One region of the Superficieibacter sp. BNK-5 genome, then DNA from elsewhere that is predicted to be linked to it. Evidence: predicted binding sites of a transcription regulator. Region 1 holds the regulator's gene; the other holds the start of a gene.
The links. Region 1 encodes PurR, which represses purine synthesis genes. Its sites were predicted from a motif close to CANGCAAACGTTTGCNTG; they were not measured.
Positions count from the first base shown of each region.

Region 1 (7,537 bases):
GCATATAGCCCCAGTAGCCAGGGGAGCAACTGCTGTCCCTGCCATTTTTGCAGCGCCGCGCGACAGCCGTAACCACCAGCCAGAAATGCGATGGTCTGCGGGACATAGCTCAGGCCAATCGCTGCCGGACCATAGCCCATTTCACTGAGGATAAAAGGCGAGCCGGTGAGCCAGGCAAAGAAACTGGCCGAACAGGCGGCATAAATTAGCACATTGCCGAAATATAACCGTGAGCGCAGCAGGGTGGTAAATGTCAATTTCTCTCCGCGATCCGGTTTTTTATGCATGACGGATTTCAGACGCAGCGCCGGCAGCATCAGAAGCAGGGTGATGGCAAATAAGGTGGTGAAAATAGCCTGCCAGTCAAAATGGGTCAGGATCCAGCTGCCAAGCAACGGTGCCAGGGCGGGGGAGAGACCGACCAGCGGCATAATGGTGGCGAAAATCCGGTTTACGCGCTGGGCCGGATAATAGTCAGTCACCATCGCCTGCCAGGTCACGGCGGCAGCACAAACGCCCGTCGCCTGAACAAAACGCAATACCAGCAGCATCGTGGCACTTTGCACCCACAGCATCCCCAGGCAGCCAACGGCAAAAATGGTCAGCCCGATGAGCAAAATGGGACGCCGTCCGAAGCGATCCGACAGCGGTCCCCAGATGAGCTGGGCCAGAGCGAAGCCGGCCAGAAATAAACTCAGGCTGGCGCTGACCGCAGCGGCCGGGGAGTGAAGATCGTGCTGAATTGCCGCAAACGCGGGCAAATACATATCAGTGGCCAGAAATCCCAGCACGCTTAGTCCGGCGAGCCAGACCAGAAAACCTTTTCCAGGCTGCATATACATTCTCTTTTTAGAAGCAGGTGACAGGCGCAAGAGTGTAGGCAGTGCATTCAGCGTTGTGAAACGCTAATATTTGCGTAGTGACGTCAAAAAATTTGCAGGCAGAAAATGTGGTCAGAATATTCCCTCGAAGTGATTGATGCGGTTGCCCGCAACGGCAGCTTTAGCGCAGCGGCGCAGGAGTTGCATCGTGTCCCGTCAGCAATCAGTTACACCGTGCGTCAGATGGAAGAGTGGCTGGGTGTGCCGCTGTTTGAGCGGCGGCATCGCGATGTGGAGTTAACCCCTGCGGGCAGCTGGTTTTTGAAAGAAGGACGCACTGTTATCAAAAAAATGCTGATCACCCGTCAGCAGTGCCAGCAAATCGCGAATGGCTGGCGCAGCCAGCTTCCCATTGCCGTTGATAACATCGTCAGGCCCGAGCGTACCCGGCAAATGATTGTCGATTTCTACCGCCATTTTCCTGATGTCGAGCTGATTGTTTTTCAGGAAGTGTTTAACGGCGTGTGGGATGCGCTGGCCGATGGGCGGGTTGAACTGGCTATCGGCGCAACCCAGGCCATCCCGGTCGGGGGGCGCTACGCGTTCCGGGATATGGGGATGCTGAGCTGGAATTGCGTTGTCGCCTGCGATCATCCCCTGGCCAAACAGCCGGGGCCGTTAAGCGACGATGAATTACGCAACTGGCCTTCCCTGGTTCGTGAAGATACCTCGCGCTCGTTGCCAAAACGCACGACCTGGCTGCTGGACAATCAAAAGCGGGTCGTGGTGCCAGACTGGGAGTCATCAGCGACCTGCATCTCGGCGGGTCTGTGTGCGGCGATGGTGCCTTCACATTTTGCCCGGCCATGGACCGATTCAGGCGACTGGACAGCGCTGGTCCTTGAGAACCCGTTTCCTGATGCGGCCTGCTGCTTAACCTGGCAGCAGAGCGATATCTCGCCTGCGTTAGGATGGCTGCTGGAGTATTTGGGGGATAGCGAAACGCTGAATAAAGAGTGGCTGCGGGACCCGGAAGAAACGGCTCCCGCAGGTTAACTTAACGGCGGTAGTCGACGAACGGACCGTCGGCTACCGAGCGGCGTTCAATCAGGCGAGGGTGAACCTCAATGGATTTTGATTCAACGCGCTTATTCACAATGCGATCCAGCAGGGTATTAAACGCGGCTTCGCCGAGGGAATCTTTCGGCTGGTGAATGGTCGTCAGCGCCGGCGTAAAGAAACGCGCGTTGCGCACGTTATCGTAGCCAATCACTGAAATATCCTGCGGCACGCGCAGGCCCATCTCGTCGGCGGCACATAATGCCCCCATCGCCATGATATCGCCCCCGCAGAAGACGGCGGTCGGGCGAGGGGACTGATTAAGGATCTGTTGCATCGCCTGATAGCCGGATTCCGGTTCGAAATCACCCTGCACGATCCACTGCTCGGGGATCTTCACCTGGATTTCGTCCATCGCTTTCATAAACCCGGCCAGACGTCCGGCACCGGTATTACGCTCCAGCGGGCCTGGAATAATACCGATATCACGATGGCCGCGTTCGATCAGATAACGCCCGGCCATATAGCCACCTTTAAAGGCATTATCAATCACCGAGTCGGTAAAGTCCGCTTTTGATTCGCCCCAGTCCATCACCACCATCGGAATGTGACGATACTCTTCGAGCATGCTTAATAGCGATTCGGGATATTCAGAGCACATGACCAGCAGGCCATCGACGCGTTTTTGCGCCATCATCGACAAATAGGCGCGCTGTTTTTCAATATCGTTCCATGCGTTGCCGAGGATCAGGGTATAGCCTTTCTTGAAGCAGCTTTTTTCAACCGCTTCAATAATTTCGGCAAAATAGGCCGCTTCGCTGCTGGTCGCCAGCAGGCCAATCGACTTGGTATGATTAACCTTCAGGCTGCGCGCAACCGCGCTGGGAGAATAGTGAAGTTCCTTTATTGCCGCCCACACTGCATTACGCGTATCTTCAGCAACAAAACGGGTTTTGTTGATAACGTGTGACACAGTTGTAGTGGAAACGTTTGCGCGTTTCGCGACATCTTTAATTGTTGCCATTACATCTTACTCCGGACCCTGGCCTGAACGCCTGCAAATGGGAGGGTAAACGTTTGCCTTCACACACCCCTGGCGCAATTTTGTGAGCATTGCTTTAGGTCGGGAAAACGACACAGAACGTCAGGTGGGGGTCAATGGCTGGTACGCTTATAATTAAGCGTGGAATTTTGGCCGATCCTGATGAAAAGGGAAAGAGAAAAAATGTATATCAATCTAAATCCTGCAAGATTTTCGTCCTTAAGTGTGTAAAAATGAACAGGCTCACTTTTCGCAGGGTCATAACAAGGAGTAAAAATTGATGAGTGCCGATCTTAAGTTTTCTCTGGTAACGACCATTATTGTGCTGGGTTTGATCGTCGCCAGCGCGTTGGTTGCCGTATTACATTGAGTTATCCGGGGGAGAGCCTTCTCCCTCAGCCCCTTCTCCGATTTTGCACTTATCAGCAAAACGCTTTTGCATTTTGCCTCACTTTTGTTTTTTTGTGATTAATGTCATGCTTTTGGCTTCTTTGCGTCGTGTCATGGTGATGGCGGCCAAAACGGAGTCTGTTCATGAAAGTTAATTTTCCCCTGCTGGCGCTGGCTATCGGTGCGTTTGGTATCGGCACCACTGAGTTTTCTCCGATGGGGTTATTGCCCACGATTGCCAGAGGGGTGGATGTTTCTATTCCAACCGCCGGTATGCTCATCAGCGCCTATGCGATTGGCGTGATGGTTGGTGCGCCGATCATGACGTTACTGTTATCCCACCGCGCCCGGCGTAACGCGTTGATTTTTCTGATGGCGATTTTTACCCTCGGCAATGTGCTCTCAGCGATTGCGCCTGATTACACCACCCTGATGCTTTCCCGTATTGTTACCAGCCTTAACCACGGTGCGTTCTTTGGTCTGGGGTCAGTGGTTGCCGCAAGCGTGGTGCCAAAACATAAACAGGCCAGCGCCGTCGCGACCATGTTTATGGGACTCACCATTGCTAACATCGGCGGCGTTCCGGCGGCGACCTGGCTGGGTGAAGCGATTGGCTGGCGAATGTCCTTTTTTGTAACTGCGGGTCTGGGGGTTATCGCCATGTTGAGCCTGTGGTTCTCGCTGCCGAAGGGCAGTGCAGGAGAGCGACCCAACGTGCGGCAGGAACTGACGGTGCTGCTGCGCCCGCAGGTTCTTAGCGCGCTGCTGACGACCGTGCTGGGGGCCGGGGCGATGTTTACCCTCTACACCTATATCGCTCCGGTTCTGTATAGCCTGTCTGCCGCGACGCCGCTTTTTGTCACCGCGATGCTGGTACTGGTGGGGATTGGGGTCTCCATCGGCAATTATCTTGGCGGGAAGTTTGCCGATCGGTCAGTGAATGCCACGTTGAAAGGTTTTCTGCTGCTGTTGATTGCGATCATGCTGGCGATCCCGCTGCTGGCACGCAATGAGTTTGGCACGGCGTTCAGTATGCTGGTATGGGGTGCCGCGACATTTGCTGTGGTTCCCCCGCTGCAAATGCGCGTCATGCGCGTGGCCAGCGAAGCGCCGGGCTTATCCTCGTCGGTGAATATCGGGGCGTTTAATCTCGGCAATGCTTTAGGGGCGATGGCCGGTGGAGCGGTGATCTCCGGCGGGCTGGGGTATAGTTTTGTTCCGGTAATGGGGGCAATTATTGCGGGTCTGGCACTGCTGGTGGTGTTCTTTTCCGCCCGCCAGCCCGCGCGTGAAGCCTGCGCCAGCCGTTAAGCGATAGCGCAGAAGGCAAACGCCTTCTGCGCATTGACTCAGGCTGCCAGATTTTGTGCCACAAAAGGCCAGTTAACCAGCGCCCAGAAATGCTCCAGATAACCCGGACGGGCATTGCGGTAGTCAATATAGTAGGCGTGTTCCCAGACATCCACGGTCAGCAACGGTGTGTCACTGGTAGTCAGCGGCGTGCCGGCGTTAGACGTAGACGCAATCGCCAGACTGCCGTCCGCTTTTTTGACCAGCCACGTCCAGCCTGAACCAAAGTTCTTAATTGCCGCATCGGTAAACTGCTTTTTAAATGCCTCTACGCTGCCAAAGGACTGGCTGAGCGCATTTGCCAGCTCACCCGCAGGTTCGCCACCAGCCGCAGGGGCCAGGCAGTTCCAGTAAAATGTATGATTCCACACCTGCGCCGCATTATTAAACATGCCGCCTTCAGCGCCGCGAACGATCTCTTCCAGGGATTTATTTTCCCAGTCCGTGTCTTTGATAAGCGCATTGAGGTTGGTGACGTAGGTCTGATGATGTTTGCCGTGATGATAAGCGAGGGTTTCCGCGGAAATATGCGGTTCCAGCGCGTCTTGTGCATATGGTAATGCAGGTAATTCGAACGACATTGCGATACTCCTTTTTTATTTTGATAACTTAATATCCACATATTAAGCGTGGGTATATTAACAAAATAATGGAGTCGTAACAAAGGCTTATCCTGCTGAGCGAGCAGCAGGATAACGATTAACGGATGGTTTTGGGCGTCATCACCCGGCGCGCACCAACGTAGTGGCGTACCCAGTAATCTTCACTCAACGACGAGATTTGGATGTCCTGGCCACTACGCGGAGACTGAATAAATTTACCGTTGCCAACGTAAACGCCGACGTGATCGGCGGTGCCGCGTCCCTGAGTGCGGAAGAAGACCAGATCGCCACTTTCGAGGCTGCTGCGCTCAATCGGCGCGGCATCACGCAGATGATACATTTCGTTAGCCGTGCGCGGGATGGGGATTTTGACCAGATCTTTATAGGCGTAATAAACCAGACCGCTGCAATCAAACCCGGTACGGGGTGACGAGCCGCCCCAGTGATAGGGTTTGCCAATCTGATTCATTAATTTGGACATGGCCGTTTTCTGCGCTTTCTGCATACGGACTTTGTGAACTTCACTCAACGCCAGCGGTTTGGCTGAGGCATTGAGACATTTATTCTTATAACCTTTACGCACCGTACATTTTTTATCTGCCAGTTTTACGGCAGCCGTTTTGGTGGATTTGGTTTTATCACGTCTGGATTTACTGGAGGTGAGGGCCGTTTTGGTTTTCGTTTTGCTGGCACTTTTACTGGGTTTTGTAGCTGTTTTATTAACGGTCTTGCTGGTTTTTTTACTGGTCGTCTTACTTTTCGTCTTTTTTTCTGAGACTTTTGCCAAATGCGTTTTCTGTATGGCAGACGCTCTCGTCTGCTCAGAAGCCTGAGCAAGTGGTGAAAAAGCAAGCGATGTAAACAGTAAAGCACAGAGCGTGATCGAGACTTTATTTATCCGCGCCACTGAGCACTCCCCTGGTTCGGGCAGGCATGAAGATATGCCTGCGCATGATGATGACAAAAAGCCAGTCGATTCTAATGCATAAAAAGCCTGAAAGTTAATAGTCTTTTTGCATCTAAAATACTGATTCGTTACCGAGCGCAAAAAAAATCACACGTTGGCGGGCAAACTGCGCACAGTTTGTGCGATTAATTTGTGTCATCAATAATAAAACGGTATTGATAAAGCATCTTTTGGCTTCAGACGATAGAATAATAGCGAGTGAATAAAATGTTATTTTCGGTCCGGAGCCTGAAACGCTACAATGACAGACTACTGCCGTAAAAGAAGTTAAGGAAGCATGACAATGAGTACGACAATTGAAAAAATTCAGCGTCAGATCGCTGAAAACCCGATTCTGCTGTACATGAAAGGTTCACCGAAATTACCGAGCTGTGGTTTCTCTGCTCAGGCCGTGCAGGCGCTCTCCGCCTGTGGCGAGCGTTTTGCCTATGTTGATATCCTGCAAAACCCGGATATCCGCGCAGAACTGCCGCAGTACGCGAACTGGCCGACCTTCCCGCAGCTGTGGGTGGACGGTGAACTGGTTGGCGGCTGCGACATCATTATTGATATGTATCAGCGCGGCGAACTGCAGTCACTGATCAAAGAGACTGCTGCCAAACAGGCGACTGACGGCACCGACGCTCAGTAAGCTATCGGCAAAAATAAAAAAGCGACTCCTGAGTCGCTTTTTTTATCACTATTGTTCACTCGCGACGGGTAGCGGCCAGCCGCCAAGACGTTTCCAGCGATTAACGATTTCGCAAAACAGCAGCGCGGTTTGTTCCGTGTCATAAAGGGCGGAATGTGCCTGCGTACTGTCAAAATCAAGCCCGGCGGTAGCGCAGGCTTTGGACAGGACCGTTTGCCCCAGTGCCAGCCCGCTTAACGAGGCGGTATCGAAGGTGACGAAAGGGTGGAACGGGTTACGCTTCAGCGATGCGCGCTCGGCAGCGGCCATCATGAAGCTATGGTCGAAGGTCGCATTGTGCGCCACCATAATTGCCCGGTTACAGCCCTGATCTTTAATGCCTTTACGCACCGCTTTGAAAATCGCATGCAGCGCGTCATGTTCGCTGACGGCTCCGCGCAGCGGATTGGTGGGATCGATACCGTTAAATGCCAGTGCTTCAGGCTGTAAATTTGCCCCTTCAAAAGGCTCAACGTGAAAATGCAGCGTCGTGTCCGGCATCAGCCAACCGTGTTCATCCATTTTCAGGGTAATAGCAGCGACTTCGAGTAGCGCATCCGTTTTGGCGTTGAATCCAGCCGTTTCGACATCAATGACGACAGGATAAAAACCACGAAAACGGTCGCACAGACCAGT
Region 1 is NZ_CP179893.1:3,826,743-3,834,279, reverse strand. Features, by position in the region: gene punC (purine nucleoside transporter PunC) at 1-836, opposite strand, end outside; partial or broken gene punR (DNA-binding transcriptional activator PunR) at 948-1,874, shown strand; gene purR (HTH-type transcriptional repressor PurR) at 1,879-2,904, opposite strand; gene ACMGGS_RS18310 (YnhF family membrane protein) at 3,203-3,292, shown strand; gene ACMGGS_RS18305 (MFS transporter) at 3,457-4,623, shown strand; gene sodB (superoxide dismutase [Fe]) at 4,662-5,243, opposite strand; gene ACMGGS_RS18295 (C40 family peptidase) at 5,362-6,171, opposite strand; gene ACMGGS_RS18290 (Grx4 family monothiol glutaredoxin) at 6,515-6,862, shown strand; gene rnt (ribonuclease T) at 6,911-7,537, opposite strand, start outside.

Region 2 (7,537 bases), 2.0 Mb from region 1:
ATGTGATGAGCCGACATCGAGGTGCCAAACACCGCCGTCGATATGAACTCTTGGGCGGTATCAGCCTGTTATCCCCGGAGTACCTTTTATCCGTTGAGCGATGGCCCTTCCATTCAGAACCACCGGATCACTATGACCTGCTTTCGCACCTGCTCGCGCCGTCACGCTCGCAGTCAAGCCAGCTTATGCCATTGCACTAACCTCCTGATGTCCGACCAGGATTAGCTGACCTTCGTGCTCCTCCGTTACGCTTTAGGAGGAGACCGCCCCAGTCAAACTACCCACCAGACACTGTCCCCACACCAGATTATGGCGCCAGGTTAGAACATCAAACATTAAAGGGTGGTATTTCAAGGTCGGCTCCACGCAGACTGGCGTCCACGCTTCAAAGCCTCCCACCTATCCTACACATCAAGGCTCAATGTTCAGTGTCAAGCTATAGTAAAGGTTCACGGGGTCTTTCCGTCTTGCCGCGGGTACACTGCATCTTCACAGCGAGTTCAATTTCACTGAGTCCCGGGTGGAGACAGCCTGGCCATCATTACGCCATTCGTGCAGGTCGGAACTTACCCGACAAGGAATTTCGCTACCTTAGGACCGTTATAGTTACGGCCGCCGTTTACCGGGGCTTCGATCAGGAGCTTCTCTTGCGATAACCCCATCAATTAACCTTCCGGCACCGGGCAGGCGTCACACCGTATACGTCCACTTTCGTGTTTGCACAGTGCTGTGTTTTTAATAAACAGTTGCAGCCAGCTGGTATCTTCGACTGGTTTCAGCTCCATCAGCAAGTGACTTCACCTACGCACCAGCGTGCCTTCTCCCGAAGTTACGGCACCATTTTGCCTAGTTCCTTCACCCGGGTTCTCTCAAGCGCCTTGGTATTCTCTACCTGACCACCTGTGTCGGTTTGGGGTACGATTTCGTGTTACCTGATGCTTAGAGGCTTTTCCTGGAAGCAGGGCATTTGTCACTTCAGCACCGTGGTGCCTCGTCATCACGCCTCAGTGTTAACAGCGTTCCGGATTTACCTGGAACACCCACCTTCACGCTTAAACCGGGACAACCGTCGCCCGGCCGACATAGCCTTCTCCGTCCCCCCTTCGCAGTAACACCAAGTACGGGAATATTAACCCGTTTCCCATCGACTACGCCTTTCGGCCTCGCCTTAGGGGTCGACTCACCCTGCCCCGATTAACGTTGGACAGGAACCCTTGGTCTTCCGGCGTGCGGGTTTTTCACCCGCATTATCGTTACTTATGTCAGCATTCGCACTTCTGATACCTCCAGCAGCCCTCACAGGCCACCTTCAACGGCTTACAGAACGCTCCCCTACCCAACAACGCATAAGCGTCGCTGCCGCAGCTTCGGTGCATGGTTTAGCCCCGTTACATCTTCCGCGCAGGCCGACTCGACCAGTGAGCTATTACGCTTTCTTTAAATGATGGCTGCTTCTAAGCCAACATCCTGGCTGTCTGGGCCTTCCCACATCGTTTCCCACTTAACCATGACTTTGGGACCTTAGCTGGCGGTCTGGGTTGTTTCCCTCTTCACGACGGACGTTAGCACCCGCCGTGTGTCTCCCGTGATAACATTCTTCGGTATTCGCAGTTTGCATCGGATCGGTAAGTCGGGATGACCCCCTGGCCGAAACAGTGCTCTACCCCCGAAGATGAGTTCACGAGGCGCTACCTAAATAGCTTTCGGGGAGAACCAGCTATCTCCCGGTTTGATTGGCCTTTCACCCCCAGCCACAGGTCATCCGCTAATTTTTCAACATTAGTCGGTTCGGTCCTCCAGTTAGTGTTACCCAACCTTCAACCTGCCCATGGCTAGATCACCGGGTTTCGGGTCTATACCCTGCAACTTAACGCCCGGTTAAGACTCGGTTTCCCTCCGGCTCCCCTATACGGTTAACCTTGCTACAGAATATAAGTCGCTGACCCATTATACAAAAGGTACGCAGTCACCCCATAAAAGAGGCTCCCACTGCTTGTACGTACACGGTTTCAGGTTCTTTTTCACTCCCCTCGCCGGGGTTCTTTTCGCCTTTCCCTCACGGTACTGGTTCACTATCGGTCAGTCAGGAGTATTTAGCCTTGGAGGATGGTCCCCCCATATTCAGACAGGATACCACGTGTCCCGCCCTACTCTTCGAGTTCACAGCATGTGCATTTTGGTGTACGGGACTATCACCCTGTACCGCCGGACTTTCCAGACCGTTCCACTAACACGCATGCTGATTCAGACTCCGGGCTCCTCCCCGTTCGCTCGCCGCTACTGGGGGAATCTCGGTTGATTTCTTTTCCTCGGGGTACTTAGATGTTTCAGTTCCCCCGGTTCGCCTCATGCCACTATGTATTCATGACATGATAGTGTGACGAGTCACACTGGGTTTCCCCATTCGGGTATCGCCGGTTATAACGGTTCATATCACCTTACCGGCGCTTATCGCAGATTAGCACGCCCTTCATCGCCTCTGACTGCCAGGGCATCCACCGTGTACGCTTAGTCGCTTAACCTCACAACCCGAAGCTGTTTCACTTCAGTGTTGCGAAAATTTGAGAGACCCACGAACAACTCACGTTGTTCAGTGTTTTTCAATTTTCAGCTTGATCCAGATTTTTAAAGAGCAAAACTTCGCAGTGAACCTTCTCAGGTACACTCTGAAGTTTTCTTGTTTCGGACAGTAAAGGATGGTGGAGCTATGCGGGATCGAACCGCAGACCTCCTGCGTGCAAAGCAGGCGCTCTCCCAGCTGAGCTATAGCCCCATCGTAAATCTCGCTCACCGGAATTTTTCCTGAGGCAAGGCGTGGTGACGCGAAGCATACTTATGTATGTGAGCGTTGCCACAACGCAGCATTCAGGGAAAATTTGGTAGGCCTGAGTGGACTTGAACCACCGACCTCACCCTTATCAGGGGTGCGCTCTAACCACCTGAGCTACAAGCCTGCAGAGATTTTTTACTGCCCGTTTTTCATCAGACAATCTGTGTGAGCACTTCAAAGGCGGTTCTTTAAGGTAAGGAGGTGATCCAACCGCAGGTTCCCCTACGGTTACCTTGTTACGACTTCACCCCAGTCATGAATCACAAAGTGGTAAGCGCCCTCCCGAAGGTTAAGCTACCTACTTCTTTTGCAACCCACTCCCATGGTGTGACGGGCGGTGTGTACAAGGCCCGGGAACGTATTCACCGTGGCATTCTGATCCACGATTACTAGCGATTCCGACTTCACGGAGTCGAGTTGCAGACTCCGATCCGGACTACGACATACTTTATGAGGTCCGCTTGCTCTCGCGAGGTCGCTTCTCTTTGTATATGCCATTGTAGCACGTGTGTAGCCCTGGTCGTAAGGGCCATGATGACTTGACGTCATCCCCACCTTCCTCCAGTTTATCACTGGCAGTCTCCTTTGAGTTCCCGGCCGGACCGCTGGCAACAAAGGATAAGGGTTGCGCTCGTTGCGGGACTTAACCCAACATTTCACAACACGAGCTGACGACAGCCATGCAGCACCTGTCTCACAGTTCCCGAAGGCACCCCGGCATCTCTGCCAGGTTCTGTGGATGTCAAGACCAGGTAAGGTTCTTCGCGTTGCATCGAATTAAACCACATGCTCCACCGCTTGTGCGGGCCCCCGTCAATTCATTTGAGTTTTAACCTTGCGGCCGTACTCCCCAGGCGGTCGACTTAACGCGTTAGCTCCGGAAGCCACGCCTCAAGGGCACAACCTCCAAGTCGACATCGTTTACGGCGTGGACTACCAGGGTATCTAATCCTGTTTGCTCCCCACGCTTTCGCACCTGAGCGTCAGTCTTTGTCCAGGGGGCCGCCTTCGCCACCGGTATTCCTCCAGATCTCTACGCATTTCACCGCTACACCTGGAATTCTACCCCCCTCTACAAGACTCTAGCATGCCAGTTTCGAATGCAGTTCCCGGGTTGAGCCCGGGGATTTCACATCCGACTTGACACGCCGCCTGCGTGCGCTTTACGCCCAGTAATTCCGATTAACGCTTGCACCCTCCGTATTACCGCGGCTGCTGGCACGGAGTTAGCCGGTGCTTCTTCTGCGGGTAACGTCAATCGACAAGGTTATTAACCTTATCGCCTTCCTCCCCGCTGAAAGTACTTTACAACCCGAAGGCCTTCTTCATACACGCGGCATGGCTGCATCAGGCTTGCGCCCATTGTGCAATATTCCCCACTGCTGCCTCCCGTAGGAGTCTGGACCGTGTCTCAGTTCCAGTGTGGCTGGTCATCCTCTCAGACCAGCTAGGGATCGTCGCCTTGGTGAGCCGTTACCCCACCAACAAGCTAATCCCATCTGGGCACATCCGATGGCAAGAGGCCCGAAGGTCCCCCTCTTTGGTCCGAAGACGTTATGCGGTATTAGCTACCGTTTCCAGTAGTTATCCCCCTCCATCAGGCAGTTTCCCAGACATTACTCACCCGTCCGCCACTCGTCAGCGAAGCAGCAAGCTGCTTCCTGTTACCGTTCGACTTGCATGTGTTAGGCCTGCCGCCAGCGTTCAATCTGAGCCATGATCAAACTCTTCAATTTAAGTTTGATGCTCAAAGAATTAAACTTCGTAATGAATTACGTGTTCACTCTTGAGACTTGGTATTCATTTTTTGCCTTTCGGCATTAAGAATCCGTATCTTCGAGTGCCCACACAGATTGTCTGATAAATTGTTAAAGAGCAGTTGCGACGCGGCTTACAGCTCACCGTCGCGAGGTGGCGTATATTACGCTTTCCTCTTTCAGAGTCAACCCTGAATTTCAGGATTTTTCTCTTCAACCGAAACGGCTGTTTGTGTGAAGTGATTCACATCCGCCGTGTCGATGGAGGCGCATTATAGGGAGTTCTCGAGCGCCCGCAACCCCTAAATTACAGAAAAATGACTGACTGCTGCATTCCACAGCAAAACACCTGGTTATACCCATTTACACACAGAATTATCCACAGATCGTTAAAAGGACGAAAATTCGCGAGCGTTGCGCAAACGTTTTCGTTACAATGCTCGCGCAAAATGAAGGATGCCCCGCCTGGGGCGTTAGCTGAGTTTTTACGAGAAAATTCACCTAACGCTCTCTGTAATTTGCAAATCCAGGGGATTTACCATGCAACAACGTCGTCCAGTCCGCCGCGCTCTGCTCAGTGTTTCTGACAAAGCCGGTATCGTCGAATTCGCCCAGGCACTTTCCGCACGCGGTGTGGAGCTACTGTCTACAGGGGGCACCGCCCGGCTGTTAGCAGAGAAAGGTCTGCCAGTGACTGAAGTTTCCGATTACACCGGTTTCCCGGAAATGATGGATGGACGCGTGAAGACCCTGCATCCAAAAGTACACGGCGGTATCCTTGGCCGTCGCGGTCAGGATGATGGCATTATGGAAAAACACGGGATCGCGCCTATTGATATGGTGGTCGTTAACCTTTATCCGTTTGCCGAGACCGTTGCTCGTGAAGGGTGTTCACTGGAAGACGCCGTAGAGAATATTGATATCGGCGGCCCGACCATGGTGCGCTCCGCTGCCAAGAACCATAAAGATGTCGCTATCGTGGTGAAGAGCAGCGACTACGACGCCATTATTAATGAAATGGACAGTAATGAGGGGTCGTTGACCCTTGATACCCGCTTCGACCTCGCTATCAAAGCCTTCGAACATACTGCCGCCTACGATAGTATGATTGCCAACTACTTCGGCAGCATGGTTCCGGCCTATCACGGCGACAATAAAGAAGCATCAGGCCGCTTCCCGCGTACCCTGAATCTGAACTTTATTAAAAAGCAGGATATGCGCTACGGCGAGAATAGCCACCAGCAGGCCGCCTTCTATATAGAAGAGAGTGTCAAAGAGGCCTCCGTGGCGACCGCGCAGCAGGTGCAGGGTAAGGCACTCTCCTATAACAATATTGCAGATACCGACGCGGCGCTGGAGTGCGTCAAAGAATTCAACGAGCCTGCTTGTGTCATCGTTAAGCACGCCAACCCGTGCGGCGTGGCGGTCAGTACCTCTATTCTGGATGCCTACGATCGCGCGTACAAAACCGACCCGACCTCGGCGTTCGGCGGCATCATCGCGTTCAACCGCGAGCTGGATGCCGACACGGCGCAGGCCATCATTTCCCGTCAGTTTGTGGAAGTGATCATTGCCCCTTCGGCAACCGACGAGGCGCTGAAAATCACCGCCGCCAAACAGAACGTGCGCGTCCTGACCTGCGGTCAGTGGGCGGAGCGCGTGCCTGGCCTGGATTTCAAACGTGTTAACGGTGGCCTGCTGGTTCAGGATCGCGATCTGGGTATGGTGACAGAAGGCGAACTGCGCGTGGTCACTAAACGCCAGCCGACCGAACAAGAGCTGCGCGATGCGCTGTTCTGCTGGAAGGTGGCGAAGTTCGTTAAATCCAATGCCATTGTTTACGCTAAAGAGAAGATGACCATCGGCATCGGCGCAGGCCAGATGAGCCGTGTTTACTCTGCGAAGATCGCCGGGATTAAAGCCGCCGATGAAGGGCTGGAAGTAAAAGGGTCTGCGATGGCCTCCGATGCCTTCTTCCCGTTCCGCGATGGTATTGATGCCGCGGCGGCCGTGGGCGTAAGCTGCGTGATCCAGCCTGGCGGTTCTATCCGTGATGAAGAAGTGATTGCCGCCGCCGATGAACATGGCATTGCGATGATCTTTACCGATATGCGCCATTTCCGCCATTAATCCACGGAGCAGACGATGAAAGTATTAGTAATTGGTAACGGCGGACGCGAGCACGCGCTGGCGTGGAAAGCGGCACAGTCGCCGCTGGTTGAAACCGTATTCGTTGCGCCGGGCAATGCGGGCACGGCGCTTGAACCAGTGCTACAAAATGTCGCCGTCAGCGCGACAGATATTCCTGAACTGCTGAATTTCGCGCAAAACGAGAAGATTGACCTGACCATCGTCGGCCCGGAAGCGCCGCTGGTGATCGGCGTGGTCGATGCCTTCCGCGCCGCGGGTCTGAAGATTTTTGGCCCTACAGAAAGTGCCGCCCAACTGGAAGGCTCCAAAGCCTTTACCAAGGATTTCCTCGCCCGTCATGCTATCCCGACGGCGGAATATCAGAACTTCACCGACATTGAGCCTGCGCTGGCGTACCTGCGTGAAAAAGGCGCGCCGATCGTGATTAAAGCTGACGGTCTTGCGGCAGGGAAAGGCGTTATCGTCGCGATGACGCTTGACGAGGCAGAAGCCGCCGTTCACGACATGCTGGCAGGCAACGCGTTTGGCGACGCCGGCCACCGGATTGTGATCGAAGAGTTCCTTGACGGCGAAGAGGCCAGCTTTATCGTGATGGTTGACGGCGAGCACGTATTGCCGATGGCCACCAGTCAGGATCATAAGCGTGTGGGCGATGGCGACACCGGTCCAAACACCGGCGGTATGGGTGCCTATTCCCCTGCACCGGTGGTGACCAGCGACGTTCACCAGCGCACCATGGAACGGATCATCTGGCCAACGGTGAAAGGTATGGCAGCCGAAGGCAATACCTACACCGGCT
Region 2 is NZ_CP179893.1:965,643-973,179, forward strand. Features, by position in the region: rRNA gene ACMGGS_RS04685 (23S ribosomal RNA) at 1-2,522, opposite strand, end outside; tRNA gene ACMGGS_RS04690 (tRNA-Ala) at 2,698-2,773, opposite strand; tRNA gene ACMGGS_RS04695 (tRNA-Ile) at 2,878-2,954, opposite strand; rRNA gene ACMGGS_RS04700 (16S ribosomal RNA) at 3,025-4,566, opposite strand; gene purH (bifunctional phosphoribosylaminoimidazolecarboxamide formyltransferase/IMP cyclohydrolase) at 5,128-6,717, shown strand; gene purD (phosphoribosylamine--glycine ligase) at 6,733-7,537, shown strand, end outside.
Region 2: a site for PurR is predicted at 5,003-5,020, ahead of purH (bifunctional phosphoribosylaminoimidazolecarboxamide formyltransferase/IMP cyclohydrolase). Genes of this name have one in related genera too.